DNA from 2 places in the Micromonospora trifolii genome. Region 2 is predicted to be linked to the other one. Evidence: riboswitches for the same ligand, from Rfam matches in the RefSeq annotation. Region 2 holds a riboswitch; the other holds the start of a gene.
What was found. Region 2 has a riboswitch for cyclic di-AMP ahead of ACQRWP_RS04810 (C39 family peptidase). Riboswitches for the same ligand answer to the same signal wherever they lie in the genome.
Positions count from the first base shown of each region.

Region 1: linked by a shared signal. The riboswitch ahead of ACQRWP_RS28560 (NlpC/P60 family protein) and the one ahead of ACQRWP_RS04810 (C39 family peptidase) in region 2 are both predicted to bind cyclic di-AMP.

Region 1 is NZ_CP191526.1:6,134,425-6,138,727, forward strand. It holds gene ACQRWP_RS28555 (N-acetylmuramoyl-L-alanine amidase) at 1-1,843, opposite strand, end outside; cyclic di-AMP (ydaO/yuaA leader) riboswitch at 2,079-2,214, shown strand; gene ACQRWP_RS28560 (NlpC/P60 family protein) at 2,228-3,268, shown strand; gene dcd (dCTP deaminase) at 3,342-3,920, opposite strand; gene ACQRWP_RS28570 (pyridoxamine 5'-phosphate oxidase family protein) at 4,020-4,303, shown strand, end outside.
Region 2 is NZ_CP191526.1:1,047,814-1,052,116, forward strand. It holds gene ACQRWP_RS04800 (hypothetical protein) at 71-493, shown strand; gene ACQRWP_RS04805 (hypothetical protein) at 625-1,395, shown strand; cyclic di-AMP (ydaO/yuaA leader) riboswitch at 1,680-1,821, shown strand; gene ACQRWP_RS04810 (C39 family peptidase) at 2,055-2,903, shown strand; gene ACQRWP_RS04815 (hypothetical protein) at 2,976-4,010, opposite strand; gene ACQRWP_RS04820 (alpha/beta fold hydrolase) at 4,158-4,303, shown strand, end outside.

The DNA of each region.
Region 1 (4,303 bases), 2.1 Mb from region 2:
ACGTGCTGGCCCGGTAGTACTCGCCGGCCAGCACCGCGCCGACGGCGTACCGCTGCCCGGCCGCCAGGGTGTACTGGAGCGGCGAGATCGTCTGGTAGGGCACTCCTTCCGGGTAGGCGGACTGCTCCGGGTACGCCCGTCCGTAGACCGGAATTGTGGTCCGTCCGGGCTTCGGCGTGGCCACCACGCCGACGGTCCAGCTGGCGGTCGGCGCGGACGCCGGGTTGTGGAACCAGGCCCGCTGCCCGAGGTACCAGATCGCCGTCCAGTCGCCCTGCCGTCCGGCCAGCGCGTACGTCTGCCCGGCGGACGCCCGGGCCCCGTGGTCCGACACGACCATCGTGTTCGGGCTGCCGTCCGGACGGAGCGCGATGTCGTTGACCAGCGGCGCGTCCGCAGACGGTGCGCTGCGCAGCACCACCGCCGAGGAGCCGCGCGGCGCGCAGGGCACGCCCGCGGTGACGCAGCCGGTGAATGCTGGCTGGTTGGTGGCGTAGTCCGGGTCGATCCGGACCAACCCGGTGGCCGGGGTGCCGGTGTCCAGTCGAGGTGCGTGCAGCAGGTCGAAGTAGTGCGTCCAGTCCCAGTACGGGCCCGGATCCCAGTGCATCCCCCGCACGTTCGAGGCGATGGTGCCGGGCACGTTGTCGTGGCCGATGATGTGCTGGCGGTCCAGTGGGATGCCCAGCCGCAGCGCCAGATGCCGGACCAGCTTCGCCGAGGTCCGGTACATCGCCTCGGTGTACCAGGTGCCCTGCGCCGCGAAGCCCTCGTGTTCCAACCCGATCGACTTCGCGTTGACGTACCAGTTGCCGGCGTGCCAGCCGACGTCCTTGGTCTTCACGTGCTGGGCGATGTGCCCGTCGACCGAGCGCAGCGAGTAGTGCCAGCTCACGTAGGTCGGATCCTGGACGAGTTTCAGGGTCGTTGCCCAACTCGCCTCGGTGTCGTGGATGACGATGTACTCGATCTTCTGCCGCGCGGGTCGGTCGGAGAGGTCGTGGTTGCCGTAGTCCCCGTCGCCGAACGCCTCGTAGGGCGCCGGGATCCACTCGCAGGAGATGGTGCGGGGGCACTCCACCCCGTCCGGGCGGGCCAACCGGCGCAGGCCCAGCCGGTCCAACCAGGAACGCTCGGGCCGCACCGCACGGGCCGGCAGGGTGATCCGCTGGCCGTCGTCGGTCACCCGGGCTTCGCCAGCGCCGATGGTGGTGAAGACCTCGTCGGCGAAGGCCGCCGCGGCGTCGGCGCTGTCCGCGCCCGAGTAGCGGGCCACCGCGCCGTACCAGGCCGCCGGGTCGGTGTCCGCGCCGACCGGCGCGCCCAGATCCCGTTGGTACGCGCTCAGCAGCGCGGCTCCACCCCGGATGTTGAGGCCCGCGTCGGTGCGCAGTGCCTCGGGGGTGGCGCCGGTCAGCGTGGCGGCGGCGTCCACGGTCTGCAACGCGGCGGTGGACGGCGCGGGGGCCTCGACCGGGCGGGGCGCGGGCACCCGGGCGGATCGGGAGTCGTCGCCACGTGGGTCCTCGGCACCGGCGTCGTGGTGGCCGCGCCCGGGTAGAGCGGCCACGTGCCGCGCGTCGGTCAGGTGCATCGGGCCGTAGCCGCCACTGGTGCTCGGTGTGCCGGCGTTGGTGTCCCAGCGCGACTCCAGGTAGGAGACGCCGAGCAGCACGACGGCCGGCACGCCGTACTCGGTGGCCGCGGCGGTGTACTGCTGCTGGCGGTCGGTCGTGGGCGCGGCGGCGGCCGGGCCGACGGAGAGTGGCACCGTGGTGGCGGCGGCGACCACGGTGGCGGCGAGCAGTGCGCGCCAGCCGGTCGACAGGGTTGGATGGTGCATCGAACCCCCTAGATTCTCGCGGAGTGAGGTCAGGTCACCTTCGCGCCACCCGGGAGGTTACGTCAATACCTTTCTATCTATCGAAGCATGAGGAAAGAATCCTTCACACACGGTCGGTGACCTCGTCCAATCCGTACGGAGTGTCACGGCCGCACGGGTTGCGGATCGGTAACAAGCGTCTCTACTCTGGTCATTCGTCGGCCCGACAGCAGCTCCGCCCAGCCCGGGCGGTAACGGACCGACACCGCCGAGTCGTTTCCGAACGAACCGGGGACCCAGGTCCCTCGGGGTGAATCCGCAGCCACTGCGGTAGGGCGCCGACTTCCCGCCCGAACCCGTCAGCTAACCCGGTAGGCGGTCAGGAAGAAGGAGTACGAGACCCCGGTGGCACTCCATGCCCCGCGGCCGTCGTCCGAGCGGTCGGCATCAGCCGGCCCGACGTCGATCGTGCCGCGCCCACGCTGGTCCCGCTTCACCACCGCTCTCGCCGCGCTGGCGGGCATCGCCGTCGTCCTGACCGGCAGTGCCACGGCGGCCCACGCCGACCCGTCCGTCGCCGAGATCGAGCGCCAGATCGACGCCGACTGGAACAAGCTCGAACCGATCATCGAACGACACAACGCCACCCGCACCGACCTCGCCGCGAAGCGCAAGCAGGCCGACGCGCTGGCCGCCGGGATCACTCCGCTTGAGCGCCAGGTCGACGCCGCGATGGACAAGGTCAGTGCTCTGGCCGTACGCGCCTACAAGGGTGAGAACGTCTCGACAGTCAACGCGGTGCTGGGCAGCCGGTCGCCCAGCGAGGTCGTCGGCCAGCTGGAAATGCTCGACCGCTTCGCGCACAACCAGCAGAAGGACGTACGCCAGGTGGCCGACCTGCGCGACCAGTTGGCCGCGCAGAAGGCGCCGCTGGACGAGATGGTGGCCCAGCTGACCCGCACCGAAGCTCAGCTGGCGGCGAAGAAGAAGCAGATCAACGACGAGATCGACCGCCTGCAGAAGCTGCGCCTCAAGGTGTACGGCAGCGGCGGCGGCGGTCCGCTGCGCCCGGCGCCCTGCCCGGGTAGCTACCCCGGCGGCGCCGCGGGCACCGCTGTCAAGTTCGCCTGCGCGCAGATCGGCAAGCCCTACGTCTGGGGTGCCGAGGGCCCGAACTCGTACGACTGCTCCGGGCTGATGCTGGCCGCCTGGGCGAAGGCCGGCGTGTCGCTGCCGCACAACGCCGCCGCGCAGAGCCGGGTCACGAAGAACGTCAGCAAGGGCGACCTGCGCCCCGGCGACCTGGTCTTCTACTACAGCGACATCCACCACGTCGGCATGTACGTCGGCGGCGGCTGGGTGGTGCACGCCTCGCAGGCCGGTCAACCGGTCAAGATGAAGAAGGTCGACGACGGCCCGATCCACAGCTACGGCCGCCCAGGCTGACCCCGGGTGACCGAAGGGCCCGTCGCGATCCGTCGCGGCGGGCCCTCGTCGTCTGTCTTCTAGCGGATGAACCTCAGCGGGTGGGCCAGGTGCGCCAGTGCTGCCAGGCGCGGCTGGGTGTCGGTCCCCGCTGGCCCTGGTAGCGCGAGCCGTAGACCACCGAGCCGTACGGGTGCTCGGCCGGCGAGGAGAGCCGGAAGATGCAGAGCTGCCCGATCTTCATGCCCGGCCACAGGGTGATCGGCAGGTTCGCCACGTTCGAGAGTTCCAGCGTCACGTGGCCGGAGAAGCCCGGGTCGATGAAGCCGGCGGTGGAGTGCGTGAGCAGCCCGAGCCGCCCCAGGGAGCTCTTGCCCTCCAGTCGGCCGGCGAGCTGGTCACCCAGCGAGATGACCTCCAGCGTCGAGGCGAGCACGAACTCCCCCGGGTGCAGCACGAACGGCTCACCGTCGGGGACCTCGACCACCGATGTCAGGTCGTCCTGCTGCATGGCCGGATCGATGTGGGTGTAGAGGTGGTTGTTGAAGACCCGGAACAGCCGGTCGAGTCGGACGTCGATGCTGGACGGTTGGACCAGGGTGGGCTCGAACGGCTCCAGGCCCAGCGTGCCGGCCTTGATCTCGGAGACCAGGTCGCGGTCGGAGAGCAGCATCGGACCACCATAGCCGCGCTGCCAAAACTGGCCGGATTCGGTGCCGGTGACCAGCGCGTCGAGGTCGCTGCTCGTACATTTGTTCGATAGAATGCCCACATGGCTTCCTGGTCCGAATTCGCCGCCGACGAGCCCCGACTCGCCGACGGGATCCGCGTTCTCCTCCAGCAATACGGGCCGGGCTTCGGCTATCTGGCCACGGTCCGCGCCGACGGCGGGCCCCGCGTCCATCCGGTCTCCCCGGTCATCACCGCCGAGGGGCTGTTCTGCTTCATCATCGACTCGCCCAAGCGCCGCGACCTCGAACGTGACGGCCGTTACGCGCTGCACTCGTTCCCCGCGGAGGAGAGCGACGACGAGGCGTACGTGGCGGGGTGTGCCCG
Region 2 (4,303 bases):
GGTCGGCGCGGCGTGATTCGACACGCCCGTGGTCGGTGCGCCCGGGTCGGCGCGACGGTAGCGTGGGGACGTGCTTCCGGTCGCGTTCACCTGTCCGCTGTGGTGGGTGGCGCGCTGGGCGACTCGGGTGCTGAGCAGCCTCGCCGTCGTCGCGGCCCTGGCGCTCGGCGCAGGCCCGGCCACGGCCGCCACGTCAACGCCCGGCCCGGTGCCAACGGCGAGCGCGGTGCCGGCCTCGGTCGCCGCCGGGTCGCTGGCGGCCACCTGCCGGCATGCCGGGGCACCCAGTGCGGCCCGCCCGGCCCCGGCGATACCGCCGGAGGCCACCGAGGAGTCGGTCCCGACCTGGTCGGTCGACACGCCGGTGGCGCTCCCCGGCGATCAGGGCACCATCGCGTCCGGCGTGCTACCGGTCCGCGCTGCCGAATCTGACCGGCTGCCCCTCGTTGACGGTGCGAACGGTCGGGCTTCCCGGGCCCCACCCGGGCGCTGAGCCACCGGGACGACCGTCCCGTCACCGCGTCCTGTCGACCCACCGCTCCCTGACCCGCCGACCCGTGCCCACCGTGGCCCGCTGGTCGGCGCGGCTCCCCATCGCACTGCTCTCTCCCCGAGGTGCCGACCATGGAGACCGTCGTCTTCTACCAGTTCGTGACCGAGGTGCCGCAGGCCGCCGCCATCTGGTCGACGCTGTTCCTGCTGACCCTGGGCCTGCTCACCGTGCTGGCCGCCCGCCCCGAACGGGACCGGCCCACTGACGACCCGCTCCCGGCCGGGCCCACTCCTCGGGAGTTGGCCGCCGCCGAGGCCGTCGACAGGCGCCGCTACGCCGAGGAGGTGGCCGTCGCCGCGGCCGGCGCGGCCACCACCGCCAAGCGGTGGCGCGCCGCCTGGCTGACCGCTCAGGAGCAGTTGGAGCGGGCCTGGATCGGGTACGACGAGGCGGACACCGCCACGCGTCGCTTCGCGGGCGCCGGGGCGCTGCCCACCCCGCAGACCCCGCACACCCCCGCCGAGTACGCCGCCCGGGAACGCTATCTGCACCGGGCGGCGATGGCGGCGTACTGGCGGGGCGACCTGACCATGGCACAGCTCGGCGACGTGTTCGGGCACCGGCGCGGCTGGGATCCCCGGCGACACCCGGTCGAGCAGGAGGTGCTGATCAGCCGGGTGATCCGGGACGCGCGGCTGGCCGACTACCAGGCGGCCGCCGACCGGGAGCGGGCCGCCTGGCGCGACGCGGAGTTGGCCGCCGAGTCGGCTCGTGCCCTCGCCGAGGAGGCACACGCGGCGGCGGCCCGGCTCCGCCCCACCCCGGTGCCCGCGCGTCGGACGGTGGCCGGGTCGTTGCGTCCCGCCGTCGTGGCACGGTGGCGCCCGGCCCGGGTGGGTTGAGCCCAATCCGTGATGTGAGGCCGGTCACCCGATTGCGAAATCGGACGTCCGGCGCGATCGGCGCCATTGTTCCCGCGATTACCGTCGCGTTGTTTGCGGCCTGTCCGGTTGTCGCCCGTAGGCGTCGCCGTAACCGGTTGTCCCATCGAGTCACATCATCGGCAATACGCGCAGAAATTGTCGCGCCAATTGGGGTTTACGCAGGTGAACCTGGCTTGGCAGGGCGCTGAGACGCCAGTAGTGTCGTCCCGTCCGGTGCGGTAACCGATCGCAAGACGCGACGCCGCATCGACCCGCTTAATCGTGATCAACGAGCCGGGGACCCATCAGTAAGTCTGGGGTGAATCCGCGAGCCACGGCCCGCGGTAGGGCGATCTTCCCGCCCGAATCCGTCAGCTAACCCGGTAGGCGGTGTCGGAAGGAGTCCCATCCTCGTGCAGCACCTTTCCACCCCTCGGTTGTTCCCTCGCCTCCACGGCGCGGCGGTGCACCCGCTCATTCGTCCAGTGACGGTGAGCTGACCCCCCGGGTCATCGCCTTCCCCGCCCGGCCGCGCCGGGCGTTCCCCTGAGCGGTTCACCATCCGCGGACCACGGTCCGCGCGCTGGCGCCTGCCCGGATGCCGGTCCGGCCCCGGTGTGCCGCTCTCCCCCCGATCCGTGGAGGACCCCGTGAAGCACACCCTGAAGCGTCAGCTCCGCCGCCTCGCCACCGAGCGCCCGTACCAGATCGTTGCCGCCTCCGCCGCGGCCCTCGCGATCGCCACCACCACCGGCGCCCTGCTCACCACTGCCGACGACGCCCCGGTCGGCCAGCGCACCGCGACCACTGTCGCCGAGATGCGCAGCGACGTCGCCGCCTCCCGCGGCGAGGTTCGGGACGCGTCCCCCTCGGCCAGCGCCGCGCCGACCACGGCCGGCCCGGCCACCAGCGCCGCGTCGCCCGCCGCCAAGGCCAGCAGCAACCCGGACCTGACCCGGAAGCCGGAGCGGCCGAAGCCGCCCGCGACCAAGGTGCTCGACTACGACTACGAGGCGCAGAACACCTACTACAACTGCGGCCCGGCGGCCACCCGGAACGCGCTCAGCGCGGCCGGCATCGACCGCACCCAGGAGGAGCTCGGCGCCGAGCTGGGCACCACCGAGATGGGCACCAACTCGGCCGAGGACACCACCCGGGTGCTCAACGCCGAGGTGAAGGGCTCCCCGTACCGGACCCGGATGTTCCCCGGCGCGCCCAGCCCGGCTCAGATGGACCGGCTCCAGGCCGACGTGGTGAAGGCCATCACCGACGGCCGGGGCGTGGTGGCCAACGTCGTCGGAGACGCCACCGACACCGACGGCAGCTGGCACTCCTACGGCGGCGGGCACTACATCGCCGTCGTGGGCTACAAGGACAACGGTCGCACCGTGCGGATCGCCGACTCGGCGAACCCGGCCGACCCGTCGTACTGGATCACCACCATCGACCTGGCCAACTGGATCACCAGCCGGGGCTACTCCGCCTGACCCGGGCACGCTGACCGCCGCGGGCGCCATCCCCCACGAGGGGCCGGCGCCCGCGGCGTCTTCGTCGACGAGTCAGTACGCGATGAAGCCGTACAGCGCGAGATGGTTCGACTTCGTCCCGCCGACCGTGTGGTCGATGGTGGACGGCTGCACGCTGCCCTTCACGAAGAGATAATCGATCTTGCTGGAGCCGTTGGTGGCCTTCGACCCGTAGCCGGTCATTCCATAGCCGCTCAACGTGCCGGGGGCGATGCCCGTCCGGTTCGCGTCGATGCCCACCACGCGGATCGTGGAGGCGTTCAGCAGGCTGGTCGCGTCCGCGCCGAGGTGGATGCCGGTGTTGGCGATGCCCCGATCGCCGTCGCCGGCGCAGGCATTCTGCCGGTTCTCCTGGGGCAGGTGCATGGTCGCGGCGAACACGCTGGTGCCGGTCGCCTTGATGGTGAACCGGGCCGCGATGGCGCTGGTCCGCTTCCACTTGTAGAAGTCGGTGCTGTCCGGGTCGCTGTTCGGTGGCTTGTACAGCGTGCATCCGGCGCCGTCGGCGTACGCCGTGCCCGGCCTGAGCCAGCCCGCGCTCCAGTACTTCGAGATGTCGCCGCTGGCCAGGCTCAGCGTCCGCGTGTTCCAGATGATCCCGTTGGTCTGCTTCTTCTTGAGATCCCCGAGCGACTGCGAACTGCACTTGTGCGTGCTGCCCCACGGCTCCGGGTCACTCCACGCCACGATCGCCCCGTAGGTGCCCGCCGGGTAGCCGAACTTCGCCGACAGTTGGTCGGCGTACGCCTCGGCCTGGCCGCTGCCACGCACCTGCTGCACGATCAGGATGTCGGGCGGCGCCACACCGCTGGTGCCGGTGCGACCAGCGTCGTCGACCAGGATCGAGCTCAGGTGGTCCGGCCCGGAGATCCGGGTGCAGCTCCCGTCGGAGTTGTTCACCACCAGGTTCTCGATGTTGTTGTTGTAGACCCGCAGGACCCGGTCGGCCGCCACTGCCGCCCCGCCGTTCGGTGTGGTGACATCCGCCGGTGTGCCCGGTGCGGCGTGCGTCGGCGACGCGCCGAGCGCGACGGCTGCCAGGGCTGCGACCAGTGCTGATCCGGACATCCTGAGCACTGTGGCTCCTTTCCGCGACGGGATCGACGGATGGCGGTCCCGGTTCAGGTCGCGAACTCTACAGTGGATCTTCGTGTCCCGGGGGTGGCGCGGGTGACGGCTCTCGTACCAGGCCGTGAACCGTGGGAGACTGCGGCCGTGGTGGAGAAAACGGGTGGTCACGCCGGCCGCAGGCCGGTCCTGCTGCTGCTGCACGGCATGGGGGCGACCGGGGACGTGTGGTTGCCCTGGGCGCCGTACCTCGAGCAGCACTGGCCCGGGCGGTGGCTGGCACCGGACCTCGC